2 regions of the Peribacillus sp. NPDC097198 genome follow, and region 1 is predicted to be linked to the other one. Evidence: riboswitches for the same ligand, from Rfam matches in the RefSeq annotation. Region 1 holds a riboswitch; the other holds the start of a gene.
What was found. A riboswitch is a leader RNA that binds a small molecule or an ion and turns the genes downstream of it on or off. The one in region 1 is predicted to bind S-adenosylmethionine.
Positions count from the first base shown of each region.

Region 2: another riboswitch for S-adenosylmethionine. It lies ahead of ACIQXQ_RS00080 (5-methyltetrahydropteroyltriglutamate--homocysteine S-methyltransferase); the one in region 1 lies ahead of ACIQXQ_RS04110 (methionine biosynthesis PLP-dependent protein).

Region 1 is NZ_JBIWDO010000002.1:220,167-228,407, reverse strand. It holds gene ACIQXQ_RS04135 (ABC transporter ATP-binding protein) at 1-748, shown strand, start outside; gene ACIQXQ_RS04130 (hypothetical protein) at 817-1,227, opposite strand; gene ACIQXQ_RS04125 (MFS transporter) at 1,456-2,652, opposite strand; gene ACIQXQ_RS04120 (hypothetical protein) at 2,879-3,121, opposite strand; gene fumC (class II fumarate hydratase) at 3,229-4,611, opposite strand; SAM riboswitch class I at 4,931-5,045, shown strand; gene ACIQXQ_RS04110 (methionine biosynthesis PLP-dependent protein) at 5,130-6,242, shown strand; gene metC (cystathionine beta-lyase) at 6,239-7,420, shown strand; gene ACIQXQ_RS04100 (GNAT family N-acetyltransferase) at 7,493-7,954, shown strand; gene ACIQXQ_RS04095 (ABC transporter ATP-binding protein) at 8,024-8,241, opposite strand, start outside.
Region 2 is NZ_JBIWDO010000001.1:10,066-18,306, reverse strand. It holds gene ACIQXQ_RS00095 (amino acid permease) at 1-464, shown strand, start outside; gene ACIQXQ_RS00090 (CaiB/BaiF CoA transferase family protein) at 639-1,772, shown strand; gene ACIQXQ_RS00085 (hypothetical protein) at 1,946-2,470, shown strand; gene ACIQXQ_RS00080 (5-methyltetrahydropteroyltriglutamate--homocysteine S-methyltransferase) at 2,507-3,610, opposite strand; SAM riboswitch class I at 3,696-3,795, opposite strand; gene ACIQXQ_RS00075 (PTS sugar transporter subunit IIC) at 4,012-5,049, shown strand; gene ACIQXQ_RS00070 (outer membrane protein assembly factor BamD) at 5,333-6,370, opposite strand; gene ACIQXQ_RS00065 (hypothetical protein) at 6,692-7,138, shown strand; gene ACIQXQ_RS00060 (glycerol-3-phosphate responsive antiterminator) at 7,328-7,873, shown strand; gene ACIQXQ_RS00055 (MIP/aquaporin family protein) at 8,081-8,241, shown strand, end outside.

The DNA of each region.
Region 1 (8,241 bases):
GAAAGCCCTTTCTGGCGGGCAGCGCCAGCGTGTGGCACTTGGAAGGGCCATTGTCCGGGATGCCAAAGTCTTCTTGATGGATGAGCCCCTTTCCAACCTTGATGCAAAACTTCGGGTACAAATGCGCGCAGAAATCGCTAAACTGCACAAACGGATCAATACAACAACCATTTATGTCACCCATGACCAAACAGAAGCCATGACCATGGCCACCCGGCTTGTAGTCATGAAGGATGGCATCATCCAGCAAGTGGGTGCACCGAAAGATGTCTATGAAAAGCCTGTAAATGTTTTCGTAGGCGGATTCATCGGCTCACCTGCCATGAACTTCTTTACGGGTACCTTGCAGGATGGATTCATTCAAATTGGGGAGCAAACACTTGAGGTGCCCCCTTTCAAAATGGATACGCTTCGTAATCAAGGCTATATCGGAAAAGACATCATTCTTGGCATCCGGCCTGAGGATTTCCATAACGAAGAAACGTTCATTTCCGCATCGCCCACTTCAACATTCACGGCTCAAGTCGATGTGGCCGAGCTAATGGGTGCCGAAATCATGCTCTATTCGACATTCGCAGGACAGGACTTTGTTGCCCGGGTGGATGCCAAACATCTCATCCAGGCTGGTGATGCCATTGACCTGGCCCTTGATATGAATAAAACCCATTTCTTCGATAAAGAGTCCGAGCAACGCATTTTTGACGAAGAATCAGAAATGGAAGGCAACCAGCAAACGAAGATGGCTTAAGTAATTACTTTTTGATTTGGATTTGCATACAAATGAGGGAAGCCTTATCGCCCAAGGCTTCCCTCAACTTATTTCTCAAATCGAACCAATGTCTTTTTAGGCATTTCAATCGAATCAACATTCAATGTATCCATTTTTAACGTTAACTCACCTACTCGTTTTTCTTTCTCCTCCCCTACCCAGCAACTATACAATTCGAAATATTCACCTTTTTCAAGATAGTCATTCATCATTTCGCATAATGCTGTAAGCTTCTTTTTTGATTCAAAACACTGGCTTGGACTCATATCTTTTGAAATTTCAATTCCCCAGTCGGATGACACTTCATAAACAAACTGTGCCGTGAATTGATACTTTTTCACATGTTGTTTGTCGTACTTACTTGAAAAACAATCTCCAATCTGAATTAAGGCGTTATGCTCCCCATCTTCACAAGGAAGGAGTTCCACGTTACACCCAATATAGCTCGCTAAACTCACATTACATGCTCCTTTATACTACATATATGGACGATCCGCCGAACTATTCTATTCCAAAAACTTACCTCATCCACTTCTATCGACCCGCTCCACGTTTCTTTTTTCAGCTTCATTATCCTGCGTCTAATCGCCTGCCTACCACGAAGCAATAAGACTTTAAAATATGGCATTCACGTTCATCACTTCATAAAGATTCATGAGGTAGTCCTCCCATCCAAGGTAGGGATCTTAATTAGCCCAACGCTTCTTCAACATTCCATTCAACTTTTCAGATCCGAACAGCATGGCCATCACATAAACCAGAGCAAAGTACGGAAATACATCAAGCGTAGTGTACGAAGCAATTAACCCTAGAAAGGGCGGCAAAAGGGTGGTCCCCGTGTATGCCACAGCCATTTGATATCCTATGATGGACGGTGAATGGGTTTTACCGAACCTGGCGGGGGTCTCATGAATCATGCAAGGATAAATGGGGGCCAAGCCCAATCCGACTATAACAAAACCGACAAGCGACATCGTAACCGGCAAGGGCAGGATAAGGAGTACCGTCCCAATAAGTGCTGCAATCTGTCCCAATCGGATCAGCAGCTGATGGTTGGTGACCTTCAAAAGAATAAATCCTGTTATAAGCCGTCCTAGCATAATACCCGTATAGAAAAAAGAGACCCCTTGAGCGGCCAAAGCAGCTGACATGCCCTTGCTATTCACAAGATAGCTGCTTCCCCACAGTCCTAGCGTTGATTCAACGCCGCAATAGAAAAAGAACGTGAACAATGCATACTTGACTCCTTTGATTTTAAGCGGCCTTTCCTTGGATACCCGTTCTTCCGAGTAATCCGGATTCACTGCGCTACGTTCATCGATTGGCACCCTCCGAGAGACTAGCTTCCATAATGGGAGGGTTAACACGAGTAAAAGGGCTAGGGTGAACTGGATATAGGAAATGGTTACATAACCAGCTCTCCATGTGCCTTGATTAGCCATATAATAAGACATCATGATTGGGCCTATGCTTGCCCCCACTCCCCAAAAGCAATGAAGCCAGTTCATATGATGGGCTTTATAATGCAAAGCCACGTAGTTATTCAGCGCAGCGTCGATAGCTCCTGCACCCAGCCCCAAAGGGATCGCACAGATAATAAGCCAAGCCAGAGAGGGAGAATAGGCAATGCCAAATAAGGCCACCGCTGTCAGGGCCACACTTATACACGTGACCTTTCCCGTCCCCAGTCGTTTATTTAGCCAGCCGCTAGCCAAGCTTGAGAAAATGGTCCCTGCTGCAACAATCATATAAAGTAAGCCTGCAGTCTCCAGTGGCTGGTCATAATCAGACTGCATGACCGGCCAGGCAGCACCCAGTAAGGAATCTGGAAGACCCAGGCTTATGAAAGCCAAGTAAATCATAACCAATAAGAGCATTGCCAAGGATACCACCCTACTTTCCATTCACCACGAATAACTCACTACCATAACATTATACGGCGAGACAAGCCCACTATCCCTCTATTTTTCCACTATGAATTTCCAAATCCAAGTTTAGGTAACCTCCTTTTCATGAAAAAATGATCCACATAAAAAAGAGACTTCTCATTTTTATGAAAAAGTCTCGATCATTAATTATTCTTAGGTCTCACCCTATTATTCAAGAACTCTATTCCTGTACCAAAATCACTTCATCGTGTCCGCAGTTGGGGCACTTCATAATATGCGGGCATTGTCCCTTTTGAAGGGATTCGGGAAAACCGTCATTTTTTTTCAATGTATCAATATCCATATAAGCACTGTAATCATCGGCATAATCCATCAATTTCCCTTGATCTTCAAGGTCACTACTGCATTTAGGGCATTCTAAATGCATTTTTCTAAGACCATTGCATAGTGGACATAAAGACATGACCATTCCTCCTGTTCGATTTATCTAGTTTAAGTATTCGTTTATTCCATCATTTTAACACATCAAAACATCCTCCCTACATGCGAGGAAGGATGCTTACCTGTTGATTATTTATTGACCATGTTAGCAGGGTCAACCCATGCTTTGAATTCATCTTCCGTTAGGAATTCAAGTTTCAACGCCGCTTCTTTCAAAGTGGAGTTGTCTTTGAATGCAGTTTTCGCAATTTTAGCCGCTTTTTCATACCCAATATGTGGGTTCAATGCCGTTACGAGCATAAGAGAACGATCAACATTTTCTTTGATCTTATCTTCATTCGCTGTAATTCCTACCGCACAGTTATCATTGAAGGAATGAATGCCATCTGTCAATAATTTAACGGTTTGCAGGAAGTTGTAAATGATGACCGGTTTGAAAACATTCAATTCAAAGTTCCCTTGGCTTGCTGCAAAACCGATTGTAGCATCATTTCCGACAACTTGTGTCGCAATCATTGTCATTGCTTCACATTGGGTCGGATTCACTTTACCTGGCATGATGGAGCTGCCTGGCTCATTTTCAGGAATGGCGATTTCACCGATTCCGCTTCTTGGGCCACTTGCCAGCCATCTAACATCATTGGCAATCTTCATTAAATCAGCAGCCAACGCTTTAAGAGCACCGTGTGCATAAACAATTTCGTTATGGCTTGTTAAAGCATGGAACTTATTATCCGATGTGACAAATGAATGTCCTGTATCCGCTGCGATTTGTTTAGCAGAAAGTGCCGGGAATTCTTTTTTCGTATTGATTCCAGTCCCTACAGCCGTACCGCCCAATGCAAGGTTCAATAATTTTTGGCTACTTTCTTCGATCATCGCCAAATCTTTACCAAGCATTGCTTTCCAACCGGAGATTTCTTGGCCAAGAGTTAGTGGTGTCGCATCTTGAAGATGGGTCCGTCCAATTTTCACGACATCCCAGAATTCTTTTTCTTTGGCTTCGAATGTGTCACGAAGCACTTTAATGGCCGGTACCAATTTTTCGGCAACTTCCATATAAGCTGCGATATGCATGGCTGTCGGGAATGTATCGTTAGAGCTTTGCGCTTTGTTAACATCATCATTCGGGTGAAGCATCTCAGTTTCGCCTTTTTCCTCTAACCATTTATTCCCTTTGTTTGCGACAACTTCATTCACGTTCATATTACTTTGTGTGCCGCTACCAGTTTGCCAGACGACAAGTGGGAAATGTTCGTCAAGCGTCCCTTCAAGGATTTCACCACAAATTTTAACGATGGCATCCTTCTTCACTTCTGAAAGATCGCCAAGTTCAAAATTCACTTTTGCTGCCGCTTGTTTTACGTAAGCAAATGCATGAACTAATTCAATCGGCATTTTTTCATAACCGATTTTGAAGTTATTACGGCTTCTTTCCGTTTGAGCACCCCAGTACTTATCAGCAGGAACTTTTACTTCCCCCATTGTATCTCGTTCGATTCTATATTCCATGTGTTCTCCTCCTATATTCGCACTATCCACTGAGAAACAATATGTATATGTAATGAATAATGACGTTTTATATGATCCCCTATATATTGTACAAACTTTATTATTGTAAAGCAAAAAAAACGGAACACAAATGACCTTTTCCTTCAGAAAAGTCCGTTTAATCTGAATCCGGTTCTATTACTCTGTTGAATTCGTAATTTTATAATGATAAATCTGATACATGTTCCATAATAGCTAGTCCCAAATAACCGTCTATTAGGAATGTCCTTGACAGAATCCTATATTTATAGTAAATTCAAAAGAAATTGAATAATCAAAACTCTTATCGAGAGAGGTAGAGGGAATGGCCCTATGACACCTCAGCAACCTTCATTTGTTTCAAACCAATGAAAAGGTGCTAATTCCACAAGTTTGTGTAACTTGGAAGATAAGAAGAATGACTCTATCCTACTTATTCAAGTCTTCTTCTTAAAGAAGACTTTTTTTATTTTATTTAACTAAAAGGAGCAGTGAAAATTATGTACAAAACAGAAACCTATCTTGCTCAGCTTGGAAACCGCAGTGAAACGGCGACAGGAACGGTCAATCCGCCCGTTTACTTCTCGACGGCTTTCCGTCACGAAGGAATTGGTCAATCAACAGGATTCGACTATACACGAACAGGAAACCCTACACGCCAGCTATTGGAGCAATCTATCGCCAAACTAGAACATGGCGATCAAGGATATGCATGCAGTTCGGGAATGGCTGCCATTGCCACCATCCTTTCCTTATTCAAATCAGGGGATGCATGGATCAGTAGCGAAGATTTATATGGCGGTACATATCGTTTATTAGAGCATGGCTTTAAAAAATGGGGGCTACAATGCGAATATGTCAATACATGTTGCCTGGAGGAAATTGAAAAAGCAATCACCCCTCAAACAAAGGCCATCTTTATTGAAACTCCCACAAATCCTCTTATGCAGCAAACGGACATTCCAGCCGTCGCCGCTCTTGCCAAACAATACAATTTACTATTGATTGTTGACAATACTTTTTACACGCCGATCATCCAACAGCCCCTCTTACTTGGTGCTGACATCGTGATTCACAGTGCAACGAAATATCTAGGTGGCCATAATGACGTGTTGGCCGGCTTGATTGTGGCAAAAGGCGCCGAGTTATGTGAGTCCCTTGCTTTCCACCATAATGGTATGGGAGCGGTCTTGAGCCCATTTGATTCGTGGCTGTTGATGCGCGGGATGAAAACCTTGGCACTGAGAATGGAGCGTCATGAAAAGAACGCCAAGGTTATCGTTGATTATTTGACGGAACATGAAAGTGTAACGGATGTTCTCTATCCTGGTCGTGGCGGCATGATTTCATTCCGGGTCAATGATGAAGCGGTGGTCAACCCATTTCTACAGTCCCTTTCATTGATTTCATTTGCCGAAAGCCTTGGTGGCGTCGAAAGCTTCATCACGTATCCGGCGACACAGACACATGCCGATATGCCTCTTGAAGTTAGAACGGCAAATGGAGTTTGCAATCGACTCCTTCGATTCTCTGTCGGCATCGAGGACAGCGGAGATTTAATCGAAGACCTGCAGCAGGCATTTGCTCAAGTAAAAAAGGAGGCAATACGATGACAAACCAAGAATTCAGTTTTGAAACCAAATTACTACACAACCAACATAAATTCGATCCAACAACAGGTGGGGTGAGTGTTCCGATCCAGCATGCTTCCACCTTCCATCAAACCGACATTGATCAATTTGGCAAATACGATTACAGCCGGAGCGGGAATCCGACGCGAGAAGCACTGGAAGATATCATTGCGGAACTGGAAGAAGGCACGCGCGGATTCGCTTTTTCATCCGGGATGGCTGCCATTTCAACGGCTTTCCTCCTGCTTTCTGCCGGTGACCATATCGTCATCTCTGAAGATGTATACGGAGGCACATTCCGAATGGTAACAACCGTGCTGACCCGTTTTAACATCGAACATACCTTCGTGGATATGACGGATCTTGAGAGTGTAAAAGCGGCCATCCAGCCAAATACGCGAGCAATCTATATTGAAACGCCTTCCAATCCCTTGCTTAAAGTAACCGATATTAAAGCGGTATGTGATATCGCCAAAAGCATTGGCGCATTAAGCTTTGTAGACAATACATTCCTGACACCTGCCCTGCAAAGACCGTTAAACCTCGGGGCCGATATTGTCCTGCACAGTGCAACGAAATTTTTGTCTGGACATAGTGATGTCGTAGCAGGCCTTGCCGTCGTAAAAGACCCGGACCTTGCCGATAGACTTGGTTCCCTCCAAAACTCTTTTGGAGCGGTGCTCGGTGTTCAGGATGCCTGGCTTGTGATGAGAGGTCTGAAAACCCTATCCGTCCGGATGGAGCACTCTCAAAAAGGTGCTGAGAGAATTGCGGAATATTTAAAACAGCAACCGTTAGTGAAAAACGTGTATTACCCTGGTCTTTCCGACCACCCACAACACGGCATCCAGGAAAATCAAGCCAGGGGAGCGGGAGCTGTTCTATCATTCGAATTGGAAAGCGAAGAAATTTTCCGCTCGTTCGTAAACCATGTCGAGTTACCCGTATTTGCTGTAAGCCTCGGGGCCGTCGAATCGATTCTATCTTACCCGGCTAAAATGTCCCATGCGGCCATGCCTGCAGAAGAAAGGGAAAAACGCGGCATCACGAACAGCTTGCTTCGCTTGTCCGTCGGTTTGGAAAATCCTGATGATTTGATCAGGGACTTTGATTTAGCCCTTAAGAAAAGTGCAGAAAAACAGGCCGTTTCTACTAAATAATCGGATGAGAAGGATAAAAGGAACAAGTAATGTTAGGATTTTAATTCAGGATATTTCAAAGGAGAAAAGGATTTGAAAATCGATCGAACAGACGATTATGAATTAGTTGCTAGATTGAATAAATACGTGCACGATTTACATGCGAATTTATATCCTGATTATTTTAAGCCATATAACTTCCAAGAAGTTAAAGCTTTTTTCCAAGGAATCATCCATCGAGACGAATTCACTTTCCTGAAGTTGGAGGATGAAGGAAAACCTTTGGGATATGCTTGGATTGAGTTAAGAAACCTTCCCGAAAATGCCTTTAAAAAAGCGTATAAATCTGTATATGTTCATCAAATAAGTATAGTGGATAGTCAAAGAAGAAAAGGATATGCTACTACGTTGATGGATAGAATTACTGATTTTGCAAAAGAAAACGGCATTAACAGGATTGAACTGGATTATTGGTTCGATAACGAAATTGCAAGGAACTTTTATAAGAAGAATGAGTTTGTAAAATACCGAGAATTTGTTTACAAGGAAATGTAATCTATATGAGCAAATGAGAAAGAAGAGGAGCAAATGCCCCTCTTCTTTCTCATCCTACATATTATGAATCTATCCAGCCATCCCCTTATTAGGTCCAGCCTGCAGTTCATACATTTGATAGTATTTCCCCTTTTGTTCCATCAACCCTTCGTGTGTCCCCTGTTCCACTATCCGCCCTTTATCCAATACGAGAATCTGGTCGGCATTCTTGATCGTGGATAATCGATGCGCGATGATGAAAGTCGTTCTTCCTTTTTTCAACACTTCCATGCCTTCTTGGATGATGG
Region 2 (8,241 bases), on a different contig from region 1:
CCAAACTGAATAAACGAGGGGTCCCAGTGGCGGGTATGATCTTAACATGTGCCATCGGAATGCTTGCCTTTTTGGCTTCCATATTCGGTGATGGCACCGTATATCTATGGTTAATGAACGCGATCGGGATAACGGGATTTATCTTCTGGCTGGGCATTTCCATAAGCCATTATCGCTTCCGTAAGGCATATGTGTTACAAGGGCATTCATTGGATAAGCTGCCGTACAAGGCTTTATGGTTTCCAATCGGGACGATATTTGCCATTACGATTGGAATGGTCGTCATCTTGGCTCAAAATATCCAAGCGTTCTTTTCGGACCATATCGATTGGGGAAGTGTGGTGGCGGCATACTTAGGAATCCCTCTTTTTCTCGCCCTCTGGTTTGGGTATAAACTGATTAGGAAAACGAGATTCGTTAAGCTCGAAGAAGTAGAAATTAATTTTGATGAAAAGTATGACTGAAAACTTCCGGAACCATGTTCACAGACATGGTTCCGGTTTTTTCATTTTAAAATGAACGTGTACCAATGTTAGTCGCATCGAATTGGATGTGAATGTTGTTTTGCAGGAAATGGTAGGGTGGAAGAAGAATGAGTATATAAGATAGAAATCCCTTCAGAAGATGAAGGCATCCATTTGGTAGAAAAGGAAGGTGCAAGACCGATGACACTACTGACCAATCTGAAAGTGCTAGACTTTTCGACACTTTTGCCAGGGCCATTCGCTACGCTCATGCTTGCAGATTTAGGAGCGGACGTGTTGAAGGTAGAGCGGCCGGCCAAGGATGATACATGGGGAGTCGATCAATATTTGAACCGTTCAAAAAAATCGGTTGCCCTTGATTTAAAACGGCAGGAGTCGATTGATGCCGTAAAGAACTTAGTGAAAGAATACGATATCGTCCTTGAACAGTTCCGGCCGGGTGTCATGGATCGGTTAGGGCTGGGATATGAAGAATTAAAACAAATCAACCCAAAGTTGATCTACTGTTCGCTTACTGGCTTTGGTCACACTGGTCCATACAAGAATCGACCTGGCCATGATATCAACTATATTTCGATAGCGGGATTGTCCGGTTACTCAGGTACGCAAAAAGGAGGACCTGCAAAAAATGGAACACAAATAGCCGACCTTGCAGGAGGCTCCTTACACGCTGTCATCGGGATTTTGTCGGCAGTCATCTACCGGGAGCGGACGGGTGAAGGTCAGTTCATCGATATTAGCATGACCGATTGCAGCTTTGCTTTGAATGCGATATCTGCCCCCCTACATTTACAGGGGGGATTGGAGCTTGAACCGGAAAAGCTGGTATTGAATGGCGGGACGTTTTATGATTTTTATGAAACGAAAGACGGCCGTTACTTCTCGGTTGGTAGCTTAGAGCCATCATTCCGTGAAGTGTTATGTGAAGCAATCGGACAGCCTGAACTGTTCGAGTTAAGCATGAAGCAAGATGCGGAAAGCAGCATCCAATTCAAAAGGATCATCAAGCATGCATTCCTTGAAAAGACATTTGAAGAGTGGCAGGGCATATTCGAAGAGTTCGAGGCTTGTGTCGAACCGGTGCTGACCTTTTCTGAATCGACCCTTCACCCGCAACTGCAAGCGCGCGGCATGATAGTCGAAGTGCCTGATGGAGAAGGAAAGATGCAGAGGCAGATAGCTTGTCCCATCAAAACATCGGTCTTCACTCCAGAGTATAAACATGTTGGGATGAAGCCGGGAGAAAGTAATGATGAGGTTTTTGGCACTCTTGAAATGGAGCGATAACAACGGATGGACCGGCAGATAATCTGCCGGTCTTTTTGTGGATTAAAGGGGAGTCACTTAAGACATGTGAATATTTACTAGTTAAAACGGATCCACACCGGGTAAGAGAGTATCATCCTTCGAATAAGGACTTGTCTGTATACACCAAGCTCAAAATAAGGAGGATGATTGGCATGTTCGGTTTGTCTGATATCACTAAATTTCTCTTTTCCTTTTTTCTGATTTTACCGGTTGTCACGCTCATTCATTTAGGTGGGCATCTATTCTTTGTCACGCTGTTTGGCGGTACGGAGAAAAAAATCAAGATCGGATGTGGAGATAAGATTTTCTCCTTTTGCAATATAGAAGTGAGAAAATACTACTTTTGGAATGGGCATTGTGAGTTCAAGGGATTAAAATATGATAATAAGTTCACGAATAGTTTGATTTATCTAGGGGGAGCCCTCTTTAACCTAATAAGCATGTTGTTGATATATAGTTTGGTTTATCAGGGGATCTTGGAGAAATCGGTCCTCTGGTACCAGTTCATATATTTCTCTTTCTATATTATGTTCTTTTCCTTATTTCCAATGTATTTTTCCGATGGGTCGCCAAGTGATGGAAAGGCCGCAGAATTGACATTGAAGAACCAACTCGATGATAAGGTGACAGATGATGTAGTGGGGAAGAAAGAGGATGAGGACGATCGATGTTGTTGAATAAAGGGACGAGCATAGGCTCGTCCCTTTTTGTTCTTATCCCCATACTTCTTTGGCGACATCCACAACGAATTTTAACTTTTCCCATTGCTGCTCTTCCGTTAGCTTGTTGCCAAGATGTGTGGAAGCGAATCCGCATTGAGGGCTTAAGCACAAGTGTTCATGTGGCACGAATTGTGCCGCTTCTTTAATACGTGATTTAACGGTTTCTTTATCTTCAAGTTCGCCATTCTTCGAAGTAACCACGCCAAGAACGACTTGTGCGCCGTCATTTGGAATGTGTTCTAATGGTTTAAAATCCCCTGAACGATGATCATCGTATTCCAAGAAAAATCCATCTACATTTTCCTTGGCCAATAGAGTTGGGGCGATACGGGCATAGCTACCTTCAAAAGCCCAAGTCGATTGGTAATTCCCACGACAAAGGTGAGTCGTGACAACCAAATCCTCTGGTTTTCCCTCCAACGTCCCATTAATCACGCGCAATGCTAAATCGATTAATTGTTCCCTTGTATATTTCCCCTCTTTGAACTGGAAGTCCGGAGCGGAAAGCCTGGCTATGTATACATCATCTAATTGTAAATAACGTACACCGGCATCGTAAAAGGCTTGTAAAGCATCTTGATAGGCTTTGATAATATCTTTTGCATAGTCTTCGATGTCAGGATAGATTTCTTCATTATGGACCCCTACCGCAAATAATTGATTGGGACTAGGGATGGTTTGTTTCGCCACAGCCCGTCCGTCCACGATTTCATTAAACTCAATAAAGTCTTTAATAAAGGGGTGATCTGGGTTGAAAGAAATTTTTCCTGTATTCCGAACGTTATAACGTTCTGTTTCAATTCCATCAAATGTGAGGCCTTTTTCCGTGACATACCCTTCGATTCCATTTAAATGTTCCAAGAAGTCAAAGTGCCACCAGGTGCGTCTGAATTCCCCATCAGTCACTGCCTCTAAACCGATTTCTATTTGCTTATCGACGATACGCTTGATTTCCTTCGTTTCAACGTCGCGTAATTGTTCTGCGGTAATGATTCCTTCTTTCCGTTGCTTTCTTGCCAGATGTATACTTTCTGGTCTTAATAGACTTCCTACGTGGTCGGCTTTGAATGGAGCTTTCGTTAAAGTGATAGACATGGTAGATTCCTACTTTCCTTATTAAAATATAAAAACCTCTTCTTTCAAAAAAAGAAGAGGTATAATCAGCAATGCTTATATTCTCTTCTTATCTTCAAGTTGAACACTTCTGGAATTAGCACAGTACAGTAAAGTCTGTTGCTGAGGTATCAAAGGGCCAGTCCCTCCACCTCTCTGGATAAGAATATGAACTATTCAATTAATTACGACTATACAGGTAGTATTAGTAAAGGTCAATAGAAAACAGATAATTTAGAATATATGCGTTATTAGAAAGTAAGTTTCTCTTATTCAAAATACTTTTATACACTTTCGCGGTGAAGTATTAAAAAAATCCTTTGACTATTGTCAGAATATTTCTTATAATTGTGTACATTATAGCGAGATAGGGGATTATTTAGATGAAAGATTTTTTTAATAAATTATTAACGGGGATGAGCATAGGGATTGTCGTTTCATTAATTCCGAATGCTTTGTTAGGGGAAATACTTAAACTATTGATTCCACATTTTCCCGTGTTACAGCATATATTCGATATCACCGTTTTCGTGATGAGTTTGTTACCTGTCATGATTGGGGTGATGGTCGGGATTTCGTTCAAGCTACCATCCATTCAAACGGCCAGTATCGGGATAGCGGCCATGGTCGGAAGTGGTGCCATCCAGAAAACGGCTGACGGTTTATTTGCCCTTAATGGGATTGGCGTTGTCATCAATACCGGGATTACCGCGGCATTGACCGTATTGTTCCTGCAATTAATTGGCGACAAATTAAAGGCGTATGCGATTCTCTTGATGCCGACTTTAAGTATCTTGGTACCAGGCATGATTGGATACTTCATTCTGCCATACGTAAAATCCGCTACGGGACTATTAGGAGTCGGCATCGCTAACGTGACGTCCTTGCAACCCATTTTGATGGGAGCCATTATTTCCGTTATCTTCTGTCTTATTATCTTATCCCCCATTTCAACGGTTGGGGTAGCGACGGTCATTATGCTCTCAGGGATAGGATCTGGTGCGGCCAACCTAGGCATCGTGGCAGCTGGTGTTGGCCTAGCCATTGCAAGCTACAAAGCGAATTCATTAGGGACGGCTTTAGCCCATGTGTTGGGTTCCCCTAAGATTCAAATGAGGAATTTCTTCATGAAACCGAAAATTGCGTTTCCCATGTTAATCACGTCAGCTATTCTTGGCGCGTTGGCAGGTTTGTTAAACATACAAGGGACTCCGTATAGTGCTGGATTTGGTTTATCGGGGTTGGTCGGTCCCTTGAACTATATGAAACTGGTGGAAGGCGGATGGATTTTCAGTAACATATCCATCATGGTCATCATTTTCTTCATTCTTCCGATTGTGTTGAACCTTGTACTAATCTACGTTTTCTCAAAGAAATTAAAATGGATTAAAGCAGAAGACTATACCTTGCATTTTGAATAAAAGGAAACCAAATAAAAGAAGCAGTCAGGCGTTTAGCTCTGGCTGCTTCTTTTGATGAGGAGGCTAATTCAAGGGTACTTCAACTTTTAAATCTAGAATCTGCGGTATCTGATGATGGCTAGGATTCATTTCATCCACTTTACTCAGGATAAATACACGTCTAAACGATTCCACTTACCTTCTTTATAGAGGCAAGCTGGACATCGCATCGGTTGAAGAAGAAAATAGAAAGAGCCATAAACCGAAGCGTATCTCGACGGTTCATGGCATCGGTCTCATCCCGTTAGGAGTTGGTCGAAGGGATGAAGGTTTCTGCGATATGAGATGTGATTGCACCGTACTTCTCCTGTTCGCTAGCGGGATAGGTAATGATAAAGGTAGTGCCCACTTGATCATTAAAGTAGTACCTCTTATAGATAATTTTCCTATTTTCTTCGTAGGAAATGACATACCAATCGTCTGTAAGTCGCTGATAGGCGATTTCTTCTGTGATACTTTTCAAATCATCTTCATAATACATTTCAATCGTTTCTTCATCGTTGATTATATTCGTATGGCTAGCAAAGGCGGTAATTTCAAATTCCTCATTATAGAACCTGGCTCCATCACCATTTGTTGGTGGGGTGTCCATATTTAAGCCTTTGGGATAGTACATGGAGAACCCATAACGGCCATTTTGATATAGTTGGTACGCAGTTTTTTGACCGTCGGCTTTTTCTACGGTTTTCTTATCTTCAGTTTTCTTTACTTTCTTTTCTTCTGGTTGCGTTTCTTCCTGGTCTTTCAGGGCAAGATCGACTTGTTCCGTAAGTTTAGTCAACTCAGATTGATAGCTTGATAGTAAGTTATCCGACTCGAAGCTTTTTTCTAAAAGTTGTAATTTCTTTTGTGCTAAGCTGTAACTTTCTTTTTCGATAAGTTCCTTCACAATCTTCATCGTGTCTTCAAACGAAGAAGTTGTTTCCTGATCAGCAAGGATTTCCTCTTTTAGTTTTTTAGCTTCGGTCTGCAACGTGTTCAACGTGCTTTTATTCGTAATGACGGCATTTAGAGATTCAAGGGAAGTATCAAATTCTTTTTCTTCATATGCAGTGACTGCCGTATCCATATGATTTGCCTGATCTAGATAAGCGGAGGCATCCTCATCCCTTTTTTTCTCCTTTAAGGCCAATTCGAATTGGATGGCTGCCTGATGGTAATCCCGTTTTCCTAGATATTCAATCCCCTTGTCCAAAGCATCCTGGTACCCATCATTTGAACATGAAGCAAGGACGAATAAGCAGAGGAGGATAACGGTTAGTGAAAGGCCTTTTTTTATCATGTAATCTCCTATTCTATCGTACGGTATTTTAGTGCGAATTAATTTTACCAGAATTTGAACGCTGTGGGTGGTTTTGCAAGACGAATACAAAATTTAAATTATTTTGTTTGAGCGGTCATTCATCTGTCATCCCGAGTGGCGTTTTATTATTTAAAGGTGGTCAGATAATCAAAAAGGTTTGCGGAACCTGTTAGAACCGTGCAGATACTGATAAAATATGGTAAGTGTGAGGGGAGGGACGGTCATTGGTCGTTCCGCAATTACCCAATTCGGAATAAGATGATTCAACGGAGTTTTTGCATAGGGCAAGGGAGGGAAATCATGTTTGATAAATTCAAGGATATAATCAATAAGGCTACAACGGAGGGGATTTCCATCCCCATTACGGCAAAGATGATGGCAAGTTTAATAGAAAAGAAGTCAGGTGAAGAAGACATTGATGTGCATATTTCACCAGAGTATATCGTGCTGCGCGGGACTACAGAGGTGAAGAAAATGATGTTGAAGAAAAAGGTTGCCTTCACCGTCACCTTGAAACCGGTGCAAATCGAAAAAAGAACGATTCTGTTTCAGCTTGTTGGGATGAAACCGGTTAATGTTAATTTCATCAACCATAAACTGTTTAATAGACCACCATTCTTTGAATATCATAATCGGATGATCAAAATTGATTTTAACGCATGGGATATGGTGAAAAAGGTACCGGTCGGGCAGATTAAGTCATTTGAGCTGGTTGAGGGTGCCATGAATATCAAATTGGCTCTTTGACTATCAAAAAACAACAAAAGGCCTAAATAATGGCTCTTTATTTAGGTTTTTTGTATGCTTAGGGTACACGCATTCTTTTCTAGTGGAATTTGGATAAATGCGAGCGTCCTTATGGAATGATGGTGGGACCTATTGTTTTTACGGCAGGTTCTGATTATGATGGGATTGTTAGCATAGGAGGAGGATATGATGGATCAGAAGATACTGCCTGCTTCGGCAAGCATGAAGGATTTCGAGAGGTTCTTGGAGAGTTCCTATGAGATAGGGGTTTTTCTGGATTTACATATATCACAGCTGAAAAATGTGAGCTTGATGGCCAAGCAACGTAATAAGAAAATGATTTTCCATGTAGATTTGATTCAAGGAATCAAAAGTGATGAGTATGCCACGGAATTCATTTGCCAGGAGGTCCAACCTTATGGCTTGATTTCGACAAAGTCCAGTGTGATTTTAAAAGCGAAGCAAAAGGGCGTTGTTGCGATTCAACGGATTTTTTTAATAGATTCCCATGCGTTGGAGAAAAGTTATAAGTTGGTAAAGAAGACAAAGCCTGATTATATCGAAGTGTTGCCAGGTGCCATGCCCTGGATGATTAAAGAGGTGAAGGAACATTTGCAAACGCCGATTTTGGCCGGAGGGTTGATCCGTAATTCAGATGAGGTCCTGAACGCACTTGAGGCGGGAGCATCGTCGATCACCACTTCCAAAACGGAGTTATGGAATATGTTTAAATAAAAAATATAAAACAATTTTCTATTTTTTGATAAATAGTTTGACAGCGTTTTCATTAACTAGTATATTAATCTAAAATACAAGTTAATAGATGTGACGGAGATAAGGAGATTCACAACGGAAAATTCCCATTTACTTGTGGGATAGTTCTGCTGTGGGCCTCCTTTTATTGATTTATGGTCATTATTCTAGAGGGGAAGAGGTTTTAATATGACACCATTTTGGGGAGAAGTAGTAGGTACGATGATTTTGGTTCTTTTTGGTGCAGGTATCGGGGCGGGATCTTCATTGAAAGGATCTTATGCCAAAGATGCTGGATGGATTGTCGTGACGATTGCGTGGGGGTTAGCTGTGACAATGGGTGTTTTTGC